Regions from separate parts of the Bacillus sp. AMCV2 genome, predicted to be linked through region 2. Evidence: riboswitches for the same ligand, from Rfam matches in the RefSeq annotation. Region 2 holds a riboswitch; the other holds the start of a gene.
The links. A riboswitch is a leader RNA that binds a small molecule or an ion and turns the genes downstream of it on or off. The one in region 2 is predicted to bind lysine.
Positions count from the first base shown of each region.

Region 1 (7,999 bases), 510 kb from region 2:
CAAAGGGCGCATTTACGAGTCTGGCCGCTATGTCAGCAAAAACAAGCAAAACAGCACCGAGCACCGCCGAGCAAGGAATGATCCACCTATAATCCACACCGACCAAAAATCGGGTAATATGCGGAATGATCAGCCCGATAAATGCGATGGTGCCGGCTATGGAAACCGCAGCTCCTGTCAAAATCACTACAATAAGCATGCCAATCAGTTTCACCGCTGATGTATATTGTCCAAGCCCTTTTGCCAGATCGTCACCGAGACTTAACACTGTCACAGACCGGGCGATGAAAAACGCGAGCGTTAAACCGACAGCCCCTGCAATAAGCAAAAGCTGGACCCCTGACCATTTCACACCCGCTACCCCGCCTGCGTACCAAAAGCTGATATCCTGAGCGACATCAAAGCGGATTGCAATGGCAGTTGAAATGCCGGTAAAGAAATAAGTAACTGCCGTACCCGCCAGAGCAAGCTTTACAGGCGTAAGTCCGCCCCTTGAAAACATGCCGATGCCCATTACCGTCGATGCCCCCAGCCCCGCTCCCGCAAAGGACCATAGCACAAGCCCCATTGCAGAAAGTCCGGGAAAAAAGGCAAACGCAATCGAAACCGCAAATGCAGAGCCTGATGTCACACCCATAATCGAAGGCTCTGCCAAAGGGTTTCTCGTCATCCCCTGCATGATTGCTCCCGACACTGCCAACAATGCGCCTACAAGCGCGGCAGCCGCCGTTCTCGGCAGTCGAAGATCATGTATAATTTGGTGTGATGTCTTTGTCGGCTGATAATGAAAAATGGCGTCCCATACAGTGCGCAAATGAATATCCGCTGCACCGAGGGATATGGATAAAAATGCGCCAAGGCAAAGCAGGCATAGACCTGCAATAAGGACGATGACCGCGCCATATGTCCTTGACGTCCATTGGATTTCTTCTGATGCAGTCTGTATATTTTTATGTTGACTCAACTGCCGTACTTCCTTTCTGTTACTGATAATGATTATCAATTGCTGTTTCAGTATATCACTTTTTTCAGCTGATTTAATAGAGTGTTTTGAACAAAAATGAAAATGCATTTGCAAAAATATCGTGTCAACCGGCACTTGCAGTGGTATAATCACAGATGATAATGATTCTCTTTTTCATCTATCTTTTAGAAAGAAGGTATGAGATATGACACATATATACAAGAAACTCGGAAGCCGCGTTTTTTGCCCTGTTATTGATTGCAGCGCTGGCAGCCTGCGGGAATAACTCAGAAAGCAAAGGTTCTGCCTCTGATTCAAAAGGCGCAGAAACCTTTACATACAAGGCTGAAAACGGAAATGTAAAAATCCCAAAGCATCCTAAACGGGTGGTTGTCATGGCAGACGGCTATTACGGCTACTTCAAAACACTCGGCATCAACGTTGTCGGTGCGCCTGAGAATGTATTTAAAAACCCTTACTACAAAGGAAAAACCGACGGCGTCGAAAACATCGGAGACGGCACTTCGGTTGAAAAGGTCATTGATTTGAACCCTGACCTGATTATCGTCTGGACAACACAGGGCGCTGATATTAAAAAGCTTGAAAAAATTGCGCCGACTGTCGCAGTAAAATACGATAAGCTCGACAACATCGAACAGCTGAAAGAATTTGCAAAAATGACAGGAACTGAAGATAAAGCTGAAAAATGGCTGGCTGAGTGGGATAAAAAAGTTGCGGCAGCTAAAACAAAAATCAAAAAAGCGGTCGGTGACAAAACCATTTCCATTATGCAAACGAACGGAAAAGACATTTACGTATTCGGTAAAGACTTTGGAAGAGGCGGAAGCATTATTTACAAAGACCTCGGCCTGCAGGCTACAAAGCTGACAAAAGAAAAAGCCATTGACCAGGGGCCAGGTTATACAAGTATTTCACTAGAGAAGCTCCCTGACTTCGCCGGGGATTACATTTTCGCGGGTCCATGGCAATCAGGCGGTGATGATGGCGGCGTATTTGACAGCTCCATTTGGAAGAACCTGAACGCCGTTAAAAATGGCCATGTCTACAAGATGGATCCGATTGGCTTCTATTTCACAGACCCGATTTCATTAGAAGGCCAACTGAAGTTTATTACGGAAAGCTTGACTAAATCAACAAAAGAGCCGCCTGCCCGCGGCTCTTTTGCTGATTTATAAGAACGGCTCAATTTGAATCATATCGGATATTTTCTTTGAGCCATTCATATTAAGCTGCCTCCTCATCGCGATCAGTTTTTTTATGCTGGAGAGACTGAAAAACGTTTTTTGCATATTCGATTGTGCCTTAAGGTTTTTCTTTCGATTTCAGCTTTCCTGTCAGCTAGGTTAACGAACGGATTCCTAACAGGAGAAATTGTGATTTTATAAAAAAGACACCTGAGCAAATCAGGTGTCTTTTCATTATGCTTGTTTTTCTTTCTGGAACTTTTTACTCACAAATGGATAAACGATCAAGCCGACAAAGAATAAACCGATGCCGAGGATAAATGTCGTTAAATCTGCTGTGCCTGTTACGATAACAAACACGGAGTATGCACACGCTAGTATCGCGATCAATCCGTCTCTTACACGGGAGCCTTTCAGCTGGTCATACGTTTCACCTTTGATGACTAGCTTCAAGCTGTAGATTGCAGATACCAGATACGGAATTAAATATGCAAGTGTAGCCGCTGTCGTTAAAAATGTAAATGCGTCACTTATTGTCCGGGAAATAACCGAGAAAATGAAGACCTGTGACATGACGTTTGTAATAATGAGTGCAATGACCGGACTTCCCTTTTTATTCGTTTTTGCAAAAAATGCCGGGAAATCTCCTGCTTTAGCGGCTTGGTATGGCACCTCAGAGCCAAGCAAAATCCAGCCGAGCATCGTTCCGAATAAACAAAGGATAGCCAAAAGCGCCATAATCACGCTTCCCGCGTTTCCAACAATCGCATAGAGTACATCAACAAATGGTTTTTCAGAGCCGACAAGCTTATCATGCGGCAGAACACCCATCGTAATTAAAGTCACAATAATATATATGCTCAAAGCAATCAGCAAGCCGGTAATTGTCGCACGTTTCACATCACGCTGAGAGCGCGCACGGCCGGACAGGATCACCGCGGATTCAATTCCGACAAACGCCCACAGTGTAGAAATCGCGGCGTTATGAACCTGGCCGCCAATTCCAATGCTTGTGCCGTTTTCTCCTTGAACCGGGAAATAAAAATGACCGAATAATGTCGTTTGAAACACAAACAAACCGGCAACGATAAAGAAGACAAAACCTAATACTTTAGAAAGCGTTGTGACAAAGTTTAATTTACTTGCGCCGTTAATGCTGGCAACAAGAATCGCGTGCGTTCCCCATAACAAGATCGTACATACGGCAAACGTCAGTAATTGGCCGAGTGTCACCTCTTGCCCGCCGATCGAAAACATCTCACGTTTATCAACCAAGATCGGGAAGAACGAAGTCAAGTAACCGGCGAGACTTGTGATGATCGCCACGTTACTGATCCAGCTCGCCACCCAGTAGCCCCACACCATTGTGAAACCGGCAGCGTTGCCTTTTTTCGGGTCAGAAAACAGCGCTCTTGCATAACTTTGCGGTCCCGCTGTCAGTTCAGGCTTGCGAATGGACAAGTGTCCGAACACAAGTGCAATCATCAGCACGCCGGCACCTGTCAAAAGCCAGGCGGACGTAGCTCCAAACGGACTCGCAATTGAAGCAAGCGAGCTCGGCAAGGAGAAAATTCCTGATCCAACCATATTTCCAACGACAAACGCCGTTAATAACCAAAAACCCCATTTTTTTGTCTGTTCCATTCCAGTACCTCCATGATTCTTTGTACGGACCAGACCCCGAGATCATATAAACGCAAAAAAAGCCTGAACAAAAGTCCATGCTTAAAGAAACACACACCCTTGATCTCCGGATAGCCCTCCGCGAAAAAGCACGCGGCAGTCCTGCACTTATTCAGATACAGTCCCAGCATAGAGAAGGATCGGCTTTCTCCACACTTCGGCGCTGATGCCTTTTACACATGTTTAACAGCCCCTGTCAGCCTGGCATGTGTGACTCATCATCCGCGCAACCTCTACCTCACTGAGAAAGAGTGAGGATTTAATTATTCAGTTACTCCCAGAAGGTTATCAAAGAAAGGATGATCTGTCAAAGGGAACAGATGGAAAATACGGATAGAGCCAAGCCCTATCCGCATGTGGTTATCGATTATTTTTCTTTTTTTGCACAGCTTCTTGAAGCGGATCATCTTTTAGAGCTGAACCAGCATCTTCAAGAGCTCCTTGGATTACGTTTTTTTCTTTTTCGGAACGTTTTCCTTTATCTTTATTAAAGAAACCCATTCGTATCACCTCTTTTAAAAAATAGGTACATGTTTAAGATGCCTCTTTCCTGAAAAATTATGCGGGATATTTTTTATCGTCCAAAGTCCTGTTGATCAAACATACATTCTCTTGATATATTTGTAATTCAGAGATTTTTTGCAAAAGATAAAAGGAGAAGCGGCAAATGACAGGAAAAACACACATCATGGGAGGCATCGCTTCTTGTACGGCAGCGGCTTATTATTATGGATTTGATCCAGTGCTTATGGCTGCGTCAGGCGCGGTTGGAGCATTAATACCCGATATCTGCCACACACAAAGCAAAATTGGGAGAAAATTTCCTATTTTATCGAAAGTGGTCAGCTCCGTTTTTGGCCATCGTACCTTTACACACAGCTTACTGTTTATGCTCATCATGTTTTTTATCACTTCTACATACATTCCAGATAAAAACATATCAGCCGGCCTGATGATCGGAATGGCGAGCCACTTGATTCTTGACGCTTGGACGGTGAACGGAATCAAATTATTATTCCCTTCAACGATCCGCGTTCGGCTTCCATTATATATGAAGACAGGCAGTTTTTCTGAGCAGCTCGTGCTAGCCGGCCTGACCCTTGCTTCATGTTACTACTTTTATATGCTGTTTCATGGGCGCATGTTTTAAACATGAGTGCTGAGACTTGTCTGAACCGGCTGTTTTTAGTAGGTTTTACTTAAGAAGCATTTCATGCAGATGATCAAGAAAACGTGAGGAGTCATATTGATGAAAGGAACCTTTTTTCACAATCAGCGGTTTTTATGTTTTTCGATCTTATTTATGTGGATCAAAACGTATGTGATATATAAACTCGGCTTTGATTTGCAAATCGATACTCTGTTGGAGGAGCTAATGCTGCTGGTCAACCCGCTCAGCTTTATTCTTCCTTTATTCGGGATCGGCCTGCTTCTGAAAGGAAACAAGCAGCGGGCCTTTTTGCTGATTGCCAATCTGGTTCTGACTGTCATCTTGATCTCCAATACGATTTTTTACGGCTTTTATATCGATTTTATTACCATTCCGGTTTTATTTCAGGCCAGCAACATGAGCGATATGGGCAGCAGTGTAAAAGAACTGTTCCATCCTCTGTTTATCGCCCTGTTTGTGGACTTGGTTTTTCTGCTGCTGTTCGCCAGAAAAACCAAACACCCACAGACAAAAGCCGCTCCCCGCACGATCAAACGGTACTATGCAGCTTCCTGCGGCATGCTTTTATGCACACTGGCACTTGCAGAAGTACAGCAGCCGAAGCTTTTGGCACATTCTTTTGACCGGGAAATGCTAGTCAAAAGCATCGGTCTGTTTCAGTTCCATATTTACGATACAATTTCTCAGACTGTTAATATCAGCGCGAAAGCTTTTGCCGATGAAGACAGTATAACTGCCATTAAAAACTACACAGAGGCTGATTACAGCAAGCCTGATCAAAGCAAATTCGGTCTTGCAAAGGGGCGCAATGTCATCTTTGTAACACTTGAGTCGACCCAAAGCTTTGTTCTGAATGAAAAAGTAAATGGAAAAGAAATTACCCCATTTATGAATGATCTCATTAAAAAAAGCTATTCCTTTGATCATTTCTATCAGCAAACAGAACAAGGCAAAACATCAGATTCAGAATTTATCGTCGCTAACTCACTGTATCCTTCCCTTAGCGGCGCCGTCTTTTTCACGAAAAGCGACCATCAATTTCATACGATGTATAAATCGCTGAAACAGCACGATTATTATTCAGCCGTCTTTCATGCTAACCATAAAACATTTTGGAACAGAGATGTCATGTACTATACGTTTGGCATTGACCGCTTTTTTGATGTTGATGATTTTCATGTCACTCCCGGGACATCGACAAGCTGGGGCTTAAAAGACAAAGAATTTTTAGAGCAGTCCGCCGAAAAGCTGAAAAGCCTGCCGCAGCCGTTCTACAGCAGTTTTATCACGTTAACGAATCATTTTCCGTTTGAGATTGATGAAAAGGATCAGCTGATAGATGAATTCGATTCAAGCAGTGATCTGTTAAACCGCTATGTGACCACGGTTCGCTATGAGGATGAAGCATTGAAGCATTTTATCCAAAAACTGAAAGACGAAGGCTTATACGAAAATTCGATGATCGTATTTATGGGAGATCATTACGGCATTTCTGAAGCCCATAACGAGGCAATGGCTGAGTTTTTAGGGAAAGACGAAATCACACCGTATGACAACGTTCAGCTCCAGCGGGTGCCGTTTATCATACATATCCCGGGAATCACCGATCAAAAGCCGGAAACCATCCCTGATGCCGGGGGACAGGTCGACGTCAGGCCGACGCTGATGCATTTGCTCGGCGTTGAGACAAAAGGCGATATCCAATTCGGCAATGATTTGCTGTCCAGCGACCGCACCCCATTCGCCGTTCTGCGAAACGGCAGCTTTATTACGAACGATTATATATACACAAAGAACACGTGCTATAGCCAAAAAACAGGTGAAGTGCTGGAAGATCAGGATGCGTGCCTCCCTTATAAGGAGAAAGCAAACGAAGAGCTTTCTCTCTCTGATAAAATTTTAAATGGTGACCTGCTCAGGTTTTCCGAATGAAAAAATCCCTCTATCAAGAGGGATTTTTTACGTTTCCAATATCACCTTGCCAGTCAGCTTCGTTTCATAGCCGTTTAAATGAGACAAATTCGCCTTGTAGTCCTCAGAATTCAAAATCTCCTTCACGGCTTTCAGCAGCTGCTCATGTTTTTTCAAAACAACGATATCATATTGTTCGTCGATGAGCGGGATAAAATCAACACGTCCCATATGTGCCGCGTGCTGTGCCCCGATTCCCACGTCAGCCTGTCCGCTTGAAACTTGTGAAGCGGCAGCATAATGATCAGTCACGATATCGCCATATCCCTTTACATCAGCCGGATTCACACCAAGCAAGCCAAGCTGTTCATCAAGGAGCACCCTTGCGCCAGAACCCTTTTCCCTGTTGATGATCCGGATATCGGCTCTTTTCAAGTCTTTCCAGCCTTGAATGTTTTTCGGATTCCCTTTTTGCACATACAGTCCTGCTTTGCGGAGAACGACATTGATGAGACAAAACGGTTCACCTGTCAAAATCCGTTTTACATAAGGCGCGTTATACTGGCCCGTTTCAGCATCGTACAAATGGAGGCTGACAATGTCACACTTGCCTTGATACATATCAATCAGGCTGTTTAAGCTTCCTTTGTATTTACGGAGCGGCGTCTCCTGAATGGCACTCTCCAAATGCTTGCTGAGGAGATCCATCGAAATGTCCTGTCCGCTGATCATGACATTCGGTCTGCCGTCCGGCTCAGCCTCCTGCACCTGTTTCGGCGTCTCTGTTGCAGCTATGGGCTGAGACATTCTCATATTCGTTTTATATTGCTTTAAATCTTCTTCATCCACACGCATCTGCCTTCCGACACGGTAAGCAGGCAGCACGCCTTTTTTAATCAAATCATAAACGGTCAGCTTTGATACCTTCAGCAGACCTGCAACTTCTTCTATCGTATAGGAAGAGGTTTCATTCATCATCATCACTCTCCTATTTTATTATACCTTTTCGCCGAATGTAAAAAAACCCACATAAACCAAACATAATCAGTTATCATTAGTTATATC
Region 1 covers NZ_JBVYIB010000002.1:3,245,326-3,253,324, forward strand. Annotated here, with positions in the region: gene AC0OMA_RS16895 (FecCD family ABC transporter permease) at 1-964, opposite strand, end outside; partial or broken gene AC0OMA_RS16900 (iron-hydroxamate ABC transporter substrate-binding protein) at 1,170-2,160, shown strand; gene AC0OMA_RS16905 (amino acid permease) at 2,404-3,813, opposite strand; lysine riboswitch at 3,917-4,096, opposite strand; gene sspJ (small acid-soluble spore protein SspJ) at 4,213-4,353, opposite strand; gene AC0OMA_RS16915 (metal-dependent hydrolase) at 4,520-5,002, shown strand; gene AC0OMA_RS16920 (LTA synthase family protein) at 5,102-6,955, shown strand; gene AC0OMA_RS16925 (substrate-binding domain-containing protein) at 6,983-7,909, opposite strand.
Region 1: it holds a riboswitch for lysine, as region 2 does, so the genes downstream of both, AC0OMA_RS16905 (amino acid permease) here and AC0OMA_RS14265 (aspartate kinase) in region 2, are expected to answer to the same signal.

Region 2 (7,999 bases):
CGGGTTGTTATCTCATGAAGGACCGGCAGCAGACTGTGATCTACGTAGGGAAAGCAAAAGTGCTGAAAAACAGAGTACGCTCCTACTTCACCGGTTCTCACGACGCGAAAACCCAAAGGCTTGTGACGGAAATCGAGGATTTTGAATATATCGTGACGTCCTCCAATCTTGAAGCGCTTATTTTAGAAATGAATCTGATCAAAAAGCATGATCCGAAATACAACGTCATGCTCAAAGACGACAAAACCTATCCTTTCATAAAACTCACCCATGAACGCCACCCAAGGCTGATTGTCACCCGCAATGTCAAAAAAGACAAAGGGCGCTATTTCGGGCCGTATCCGAATGTACAGGCAGCAAGGGAAACAAAAAAACTGCTCGACCGTCTGTATCCTCTCAGAAAATGCTCCAAGCTCCCGGACAGAGTGTGCCTTTACTATCATCTGGGCCAATGCCTCGCTCCGTGCGTAAAGGATATTTCCGAAGAGACGAACAGAGAGCTGGTTGAAAGCATTACACGTTTCTTAAGGGGCGGCTATAATGAGGTCAAAAAAGAGCTTGAAGAGAAAATGCATGAAGCTGCTGAGAATCTTGAGTTTGAACGAGCAAAAGAGCTTCGTGACCAAATTGCCCATATTGAATCAACGATGGAAAAACAAAAAATGACGATGAACGATCTAGTCGACCGTGATGTATTCGCGTACGCGTACGATAAGGGCTGGATGTGCGTGCAGGTCTTTTTCATCCGCCAAGGAAAGCTCATTGAACGCGATGTCAGCATGTTCCCGCTTTATCAGGAAGCAGATGAAGAGTTCCTCACGTTCATCGGGCAGTTCTATTCAAAAAACAACCACTTCCTTCCGAAGGAGATTTTAGTTCCGGACAGCGTAGATCAATCCATGATCGAGCAGCTGCTGGAAACAAACGTTCACCAGCCGAAAAAAGGCCCGAAAAAAGAACTGCTCATGCTTGCCCATAAAAATGCGAAAATCGCATTGAAAGAAAAATTCTCTTTAATCGAACGGGACGAGGAGCGTTCAATCGGGGCTGTGCAGAAGCTAGGTGAGGCATTAAATATTTATACGCCGCACAGAATTGAAGCGTTTGATAACTCAAACATACAGGGGACAAACCCGGTTTCCGCGATGATTGTGTTTATCGACGGCAAACCATACAAAAAGGAATACCGCAAATATAAAATCAAAACTGTTACAGGGCCGGATGATTACGGTTCTATGAGAGAGGTTGTCAGAAGACGCTATACGAGAGTGCTTCGTGAGAATCTGCCGCTGCCCGATCTGATCATCATTGACGGAGGAAAAGGGCAGATCAACGCAGCAAGGGATGTCATTGAAAATGAACTCGGCTTGGATATCCCGATCGCCGGTTTAGCGAAAGATGAAAAACACAGAACCTCAAATTTACTGATCGGTGAGCCGCTGGAGGTGGTGTATCTGGAACGAAACAGCCAGGAATTTTACCTCCTGCAGCGCATTCAGGACGAGGTGCACCGTTTTGCAATCAGTTTTCACAGGCAAATCCGCGGAAAAAGCGCGTTTCAATCCGTTTTGGACGACATCCCGGGTATCGGAGAGAAAAGAAAGAAAATGCTGTTAAAGCATTTCGGTTCCGTTAAAAAAATGAAGGAAGCAAGCCTTGAGGACATCAAAAAAGCCGGTGTTCCCGCAGCGGCGGCTCAGCTCCTTTACGGCAAATTGCAAAAATAATGTTGTCCTTTTAAATAAGATCTGATAAAATGTGAACTAATTTCATAGTTAGATCGTGTTATATGGTGAAGATAGAGGTGCGAACTTCAAGAGTATGCCTTTGGAGAAAGATGGATTCTGTGAAAAAGGCTGAAAGGGGAGCGTCGCCGAAGCAAATAAAACCCCATCGGTATTATTTGCTGGCCGTGCATTGAATAAATGTAAGGCTGTCAAGAAATCATTTTCTTGGAGGGCTATCTCGTTGTTCATAATCATTTATGATGATTAATTGATAAGCAATGAGAGTATTCCTCTCATTGCTTTTTTTATTGTGGACAAAGCGCTCTTTCTCCTCACCCGCACGAACCAAAATGTAAAGGGTGGTAATACATGGGTCTTATTGTACAAAAATTCGGAGGCACTTCCGTCGGCTCAGTCGAAAAAATTCAAAATGCGGCAAACCGCGCAATTGCAGAAAAACAGAAAGACCATCAAGTCGTTGTCGTCGTTTCAGCAATGGGAAAATCCACTGACGAATTGGTCAGCCTTGCAAAAGCTATTTCTGACCAGCCGAGCAAACGCGAAATGGATATGCTGCTGGCGACAGGCGAGCAGGTCACGATTTCACTCCTTTCAATGGCATTGCAGGAAAAAGGCTATGACGCTGTGTCTTATACTGGCTGGCAGGCGGGAATCCGTACGGAGGCCATTCACGGAAACGCCAGAATTACAGATATCGACACTTCGGGTTTAGCAGACCAGCTTGAAAAAGGAAAAATTGTCATTGTTGCAGGATTCCAAGGCATGACAGAGGATTGTGAAATTACGACATTGGGCCGGGGCGGTTCAGATACAACAGCAGTTGCTTTGGCTGCCGCTTTAAAAGCTGATAAATGTGACATATACACAGACGTGCCAGGCGTGTTTACAACCGATCCGCGCTATGTGAAATCAGCGAGAAAACTTGCGGGCATCTCATACGATGAAATGCTTGAGCTTGCCAATTTAGGCGCCGGCGTTCTTCATCCAAGAGCAGTTGAGTTCGCGAAAAATTACCAAGTGCCGTTAGAAGTGCGTTCAAGTACAGAAACCGAAGCGGGAACATTAATTGAGGAGGAATCATCCATGGAACAGAATTTAATTGTCAGAGGCATTGCATTTGAAGATCAAATCACAAGAGTAACCATTTACGGGCTGACTAGCGGCCTGACAACTTTGTCTACTATTTTTACGACACTTGCCAAAAGAAACATAAACGTGGATATCATTATCCAAACGCAGGCCGAGGACAAGACTGGAATTTCCTTCTCTGTCAAAACAGAAGATGCAGACCAAACCGTTGCGGTGCTTGAAGAGTATAAAGACGCGCTGGAATTTGAGAAAATTGAGACAGAAAGCAAATTGGCTAAAGTATCCATTGTTGGATCCGGCATGGTCTCAAATCCTGGTGTAGCGGCTGAAATGTTTGCTGTACTGGCGCAAAAAAACATTTTAATCAAAATGGTCAGCACATCTGAAATCAAAGTGTCAACAGTCGTAAGCGAAAATGACATGGTGAAAGCAGTCGAGTCGCTTCACGATGCATTTGAGCTTTCAAAACACCCTTCAGCTGTGTAATGACAATCAAAAAGGCGGGACTATGCAGTCACCGCCTTTTTGATTACACTGGGTCTTTCATATCCCATTTCACAGTCAGAACCACTTTATCGGCTCTCTTTTTCACTTGTTCATATGATTCGGCAATCTGATCATTCATCAATTGAATTTGTTCAGCGATAAAACCAGCCTCCAGCTGAAAGCAAGGTTCTTTCTGATGTTTAAGCCGGTTGGAAATGATCGGCCCTTCAAGTTCAAATTCAAGCTCCTGTTTTTTAGCGCTTACGTTGGTGAGGGCTTCCCAGCCCGCTTCTTCAAAGAAGGCCGGAAATTCCTCCCATGATTCAAGAGGAAACTTACGGGCGAGATGTTTTCCTGCCCAATACATCATGGAAGAGTAATCTTGGCCAAGCATATCTGGGAGAACGATCTCTCGTATTAGTTCGTAGGCATAGGCGTTCATTTCAATTTCTTTTAGGTTGTCAATAGATGCTTCAAATTTAGACTTCATATCTGTCTCCCCTCTCTCCTGCGTATATTATAGCTCAAACAGGGGGGAGGATTACAGAATGATCCTGTAATTCTTATGAAAAATTAAGCAAGAAATATATATTGATAAAATAAAATTTTTCAATCAACTAATCAATTCGGAAAATTATAATTTATGTACGCGTTTTCTTGACGCCCTTTTGAGGGAGGAGTAAAATGAAATTGTCAATAAATCTTAATAAAGTGCTTACAATTGAAAGAAGTGGGGGAAGAGATTTAGCACATTTCGCACTTATCAAACAGGGGGTAAAGTAATGTCTGGGAACAGAGAGTTTTATTTTCGAAGATTGCATTCCTTGCTTGGCGTCATACCGGTCGGCATCTTTCTTATTCAGCATTTAGTCGTCAACCAGTTTGCCGCAAGGGGCGCTGAAGCATTCAATAGCGCTGCTCATTTTATGGATAGTCTGCCTTTCAGGTATGCCTTGGAAATTTTTATTATCTTCTTACCATTAATTTATCATGCAGTTTATGGTGTGTACATAGCGTTTACTGCGAAAAATAACGCAGGCCAATACAGCTACATGAGAAACTGGCTATTCGTCCTGCAGCGTGTAACCGGTATCATCACCCTCATTTTCGTCAGCTGGCACGTGTGGGAAACCCGCATTGCCGCACAAATGGGCGCTGAGGTCAATTTCGACATGATGGCGAATATTTTGAGCTCTCCGGCTATGCTTGGTTTTTACATTGTCGGTGTTTTATCAACAATTTTCCACTTCTCGAACGGTTTATGGTCTTTCGCTGTTACATGGGGCATCACGGTAACGCCTCGTTCTCAAAGAATTTCGACATACGTTACGCTGATTATTTTTGTTGCACTGTCATACGTAGGCTTAAAAGCGATTTTTGCATTTGTTTAAGAGTACTAGATTACTAGAGGGAGAGGGGCTATCATGAGTCAATCAAGCATTATCGTAGTCGGCGGGGGTCTTGCCGGCCTCATGGCGACAATTAAAGCAGCGGAATCAGGAATGGCGGTTAAGCTGTTTTCCATCGTTCCTGTCAAACGTTCTCATTCGGTTTGTGCGCAAGGCGGCATAAACGGAGCGGTCAATACAAAAGGGGAAGGTGACTCTCCGTGGGAACATTTTGATGACACGGTATACGGGGGAGACTTTCTTGCCAACCAGCCGCCGGTCAAGGCGATGTGTGAAGCGGCGCCTTCTATCATCCACTTATTAGACCGGATGGGCGTCATGTTTAACCGGACGCCTGAAGGCCTGCTTGATTTCCGCCGATTCGGGGGTACACAGCACCACAGAACTGCTTATGCTGGTGCGACGACGGGACAGCAGCTGCTTTACGCACTGGACGAGCAAGTGCGCAGATACGAAGTTGCGGGTCTGGTCACAAAATACGAAGGCTGGGAATTCCTTGGCGCTGTTTTAGATGATGACAGAACCTGCCGCGGAATTGTTGCACAAAACCTGACAAACATGCAAATTGAATCCTTCCGTTCAGACGCTGTCATTATGGCGACGGGCGGACCGGGAATCATTTTTGGAAAATCAACGAACTCCATGATTAATACAGGATCTGCTGCATCAATCGTTTATCAGCAGGGAGCGTATTATGCAAACGGAGAATTCATTCAAATCCACCCGACAGCCATACCGGGCGATGACAAACTAAGACTGATGAGTGAATCAGCGCGTGGAGAAGGCGGGCGCGTGTGGACATATAAAGACGGCAAACCATGGTATTTCCTGGAGGAAAAATATCCGGCATACGGAAACCTGGTGCCGCGTGATATTGCGACACGCGAAATATTTGATGTGTGTGTGAACCAGAAGCTCGGCATTAACGGTGAAAACATGGTATATCTCGATCTGTCTCATAAAGATCCGAAAGAGCTTGATATTAAGCTTGGCGGCATCATTGAGATTTATGAGAAATTCATGGGAGACGACCCGCGTAAGCTTCCAATGAAAATCTTCCCTGCGGTCCATTATTCTATGGGCGGTTTATGGGTGGATTACGATCAAATGACAAACATCCCTGGACTGTTTGCGGCTGGGGAATGTGATTATTCTATGCACGGCGGCAACCGCTTGGGAGCGAACTCCCTGCTGTCTGCGATTTACGGAGGCATGGTGGCCGGACCGAATGCGGTGAAATATGTAAACGGCTTAGAATCTTCAGCGGAAGACATGTCTTCATCCCTATTCGACGCTCACGTTAAGAAAGAAGAAGAAAAATGGGCTGATATTATGAGTATGGACGGAACCGAAAATGCCTATGTTCTTCACAAAGAGCTCGGTGAGTGGATGACGGCGAACGTAACGGTTGTCCGCCATAATGACAAGCTTTTGAAAACGGATGACAAAATTCAGGAGTTAATGGAGCGCTTCAAAAAGATCAACATCAATGACACGACAAAATGGAGCAACCAGGGAGCGATGTTCACACGCCAGTTCTCGAACATGCTTCAGCTTGCGAGGGTGATTACCCTTGGCGCATACAACCGTAATGAAAGCCGGGGCGCCCATTATAAACCGGATTATCCTGAACGTAATGATGACGAATGGCTCAAAACAACAATGGCTAAACATGTAAGCCCGTATGAAGCGCCGGAATTTGAGTATCAGGATGTCGATGTATCACTGATAACGCCTCGGAAACGGGATTACTCGAAGAAGAAGGTGGCGAAATAATCATGAGTGAACAAAAAACCATACGATTTATTATCACACGTCAAGATACAGCCGACAGCACGCCTTACGATGAAGAATTTGAGATTCCATACCGCCCGAATCTGAACGTCATTTCCGCTCTGATGGAAATCCGCCGGAATCCGGTTAATGTCAAAGGTGAGAAGACAACCCCTGTCACATGGGATATGAACTGTCTTGAGGAAGTATGCGGCGCATGTTCAATGGTCATAAACGGAAAACCCCGCCAGTCTTGTACGGCGCTTATTGACCAGCTTGAACAGCCGATCCGTTTAAAACCAATGAAAACATTCCCAGTCGTTCGTGATTTGCAGGTTGATCGCAGCAGAATGTTTGATTCATTGAAAAAAGTAAAAGCGTGGATACCGATTGACGGTACGTACGATTTAGGACCGGGGCCGAGAATGCCGGAAAAACGCCGTCAATGGGCATATGAATTATCAAAATGCATGACATGCGGCGTCTGCCTCGAAGCTTGCCCGAATGTGAACAGCAAATCGAAGTTCATGGGGCCTGCACCGATGTCGCAAGTCCGCCTGTTTAACGCACATCCGACAGGCGCCATGAATAAATCTGAACGATTAGAAGCATTAATGGATGAAGGCGGCCTTGCAGATTGCGGCAACTCGCAAAACTGTGTTCAATCCTGTCCAAAGGGGATTCCGCTTACCACTTCGATTGCAGCCTTGAATAGAGATACAAACTTACAAGCGTTCCGCAATTTCTTCGGAAGCGACAGAGTATAAGAAGAAAAAACCTCTTCCGCATGGGAGAGGTTTTTTAAACAATAAGGAGATGAAAAAAGATGAAGCTTCCCGCTTATATTGATATGCCGTTTCAAGAATGGAAAACATCCTTTTCTTTTTTCAATGAGGTATCCGTAAGATTTTCCGAGACAGACATGTTTGGGCATATGAATAATGTAACCCCTTTTATATATTTTGAGGAGGCGCGGATTTCTTATTTTAAAAAGCTGAATATGATGAGTGAAAACAAACAGACCATGACAGTCGTGGCAAGCCAGCAATGCGATTATTTGCGCCAAGTCATGCCTTATGAAGAGTTGCGTATCTATGTGAAAACAAGCGCAGTCGGCAGTTCATCTCTTACCTTGCACTATCTCGGAGAGAACCTCGAAGGCGAGCCCTGCTTCACCGGGACAGTTGTGATGGTTCAAGTCTCAAAGGAAAGCGGCAAGGCTGTCAGCTGGACGGATGAGGAGAAAGAAACGCTTCTTCATACACGATAAACTAATTATCTTGTAAACGTCACCTCCTGCGCCCTTCTTACATATGATATCTCGACTATATCAAAACCCATTCGTTTCTGATTCGCTCTCACCTTAGCAAGGAGGGTTACAATACTTGAAGGAGAAAGAATTTCAATCGAAGCCGCTGCTAACGAAAAGAGAAAGAGAAGTGTTCGAATTGCTCGTTCAAGATAAGACAACAAAGGAGATTGCAAGCGAGCTAT
Region 2 covers NZ_JBVYIB010000002.1:2,732,962-2,740,960, reverse strand. Annotated here, with positions in the region: gene uvrC (excinuclease ABC subunit UvrC) at 1-1,727, shown strand, start outside; lysine riboswitch at 1,792-1,971, shown strand; gene AC0OMA_RS14265 (aspartate kinase) at 2,097-3,323, shown strand; gene AC0OMA_RS14260 (YslB family protein) at 3,367-3,813, opposite strand; gene sdhC (succinate dehydrogenase cytochrome B558) at 4,106-4,714, shown strand; gene sdhA (succinate dehydrogenase flavoprotein subunit) at 4,748-6,508, shown strand; gene sdhB (succinate dehydrogenase iron-sulfur subunit) at 6,511-7,272, shown strand; gene AC0OMA_RS14240 (acyl-CoA thioesterase) at 7,332-7,775, shown strand; gene gerE (spore germination transcription factor GerE) at 7,891-7,999, shown strand, end outside.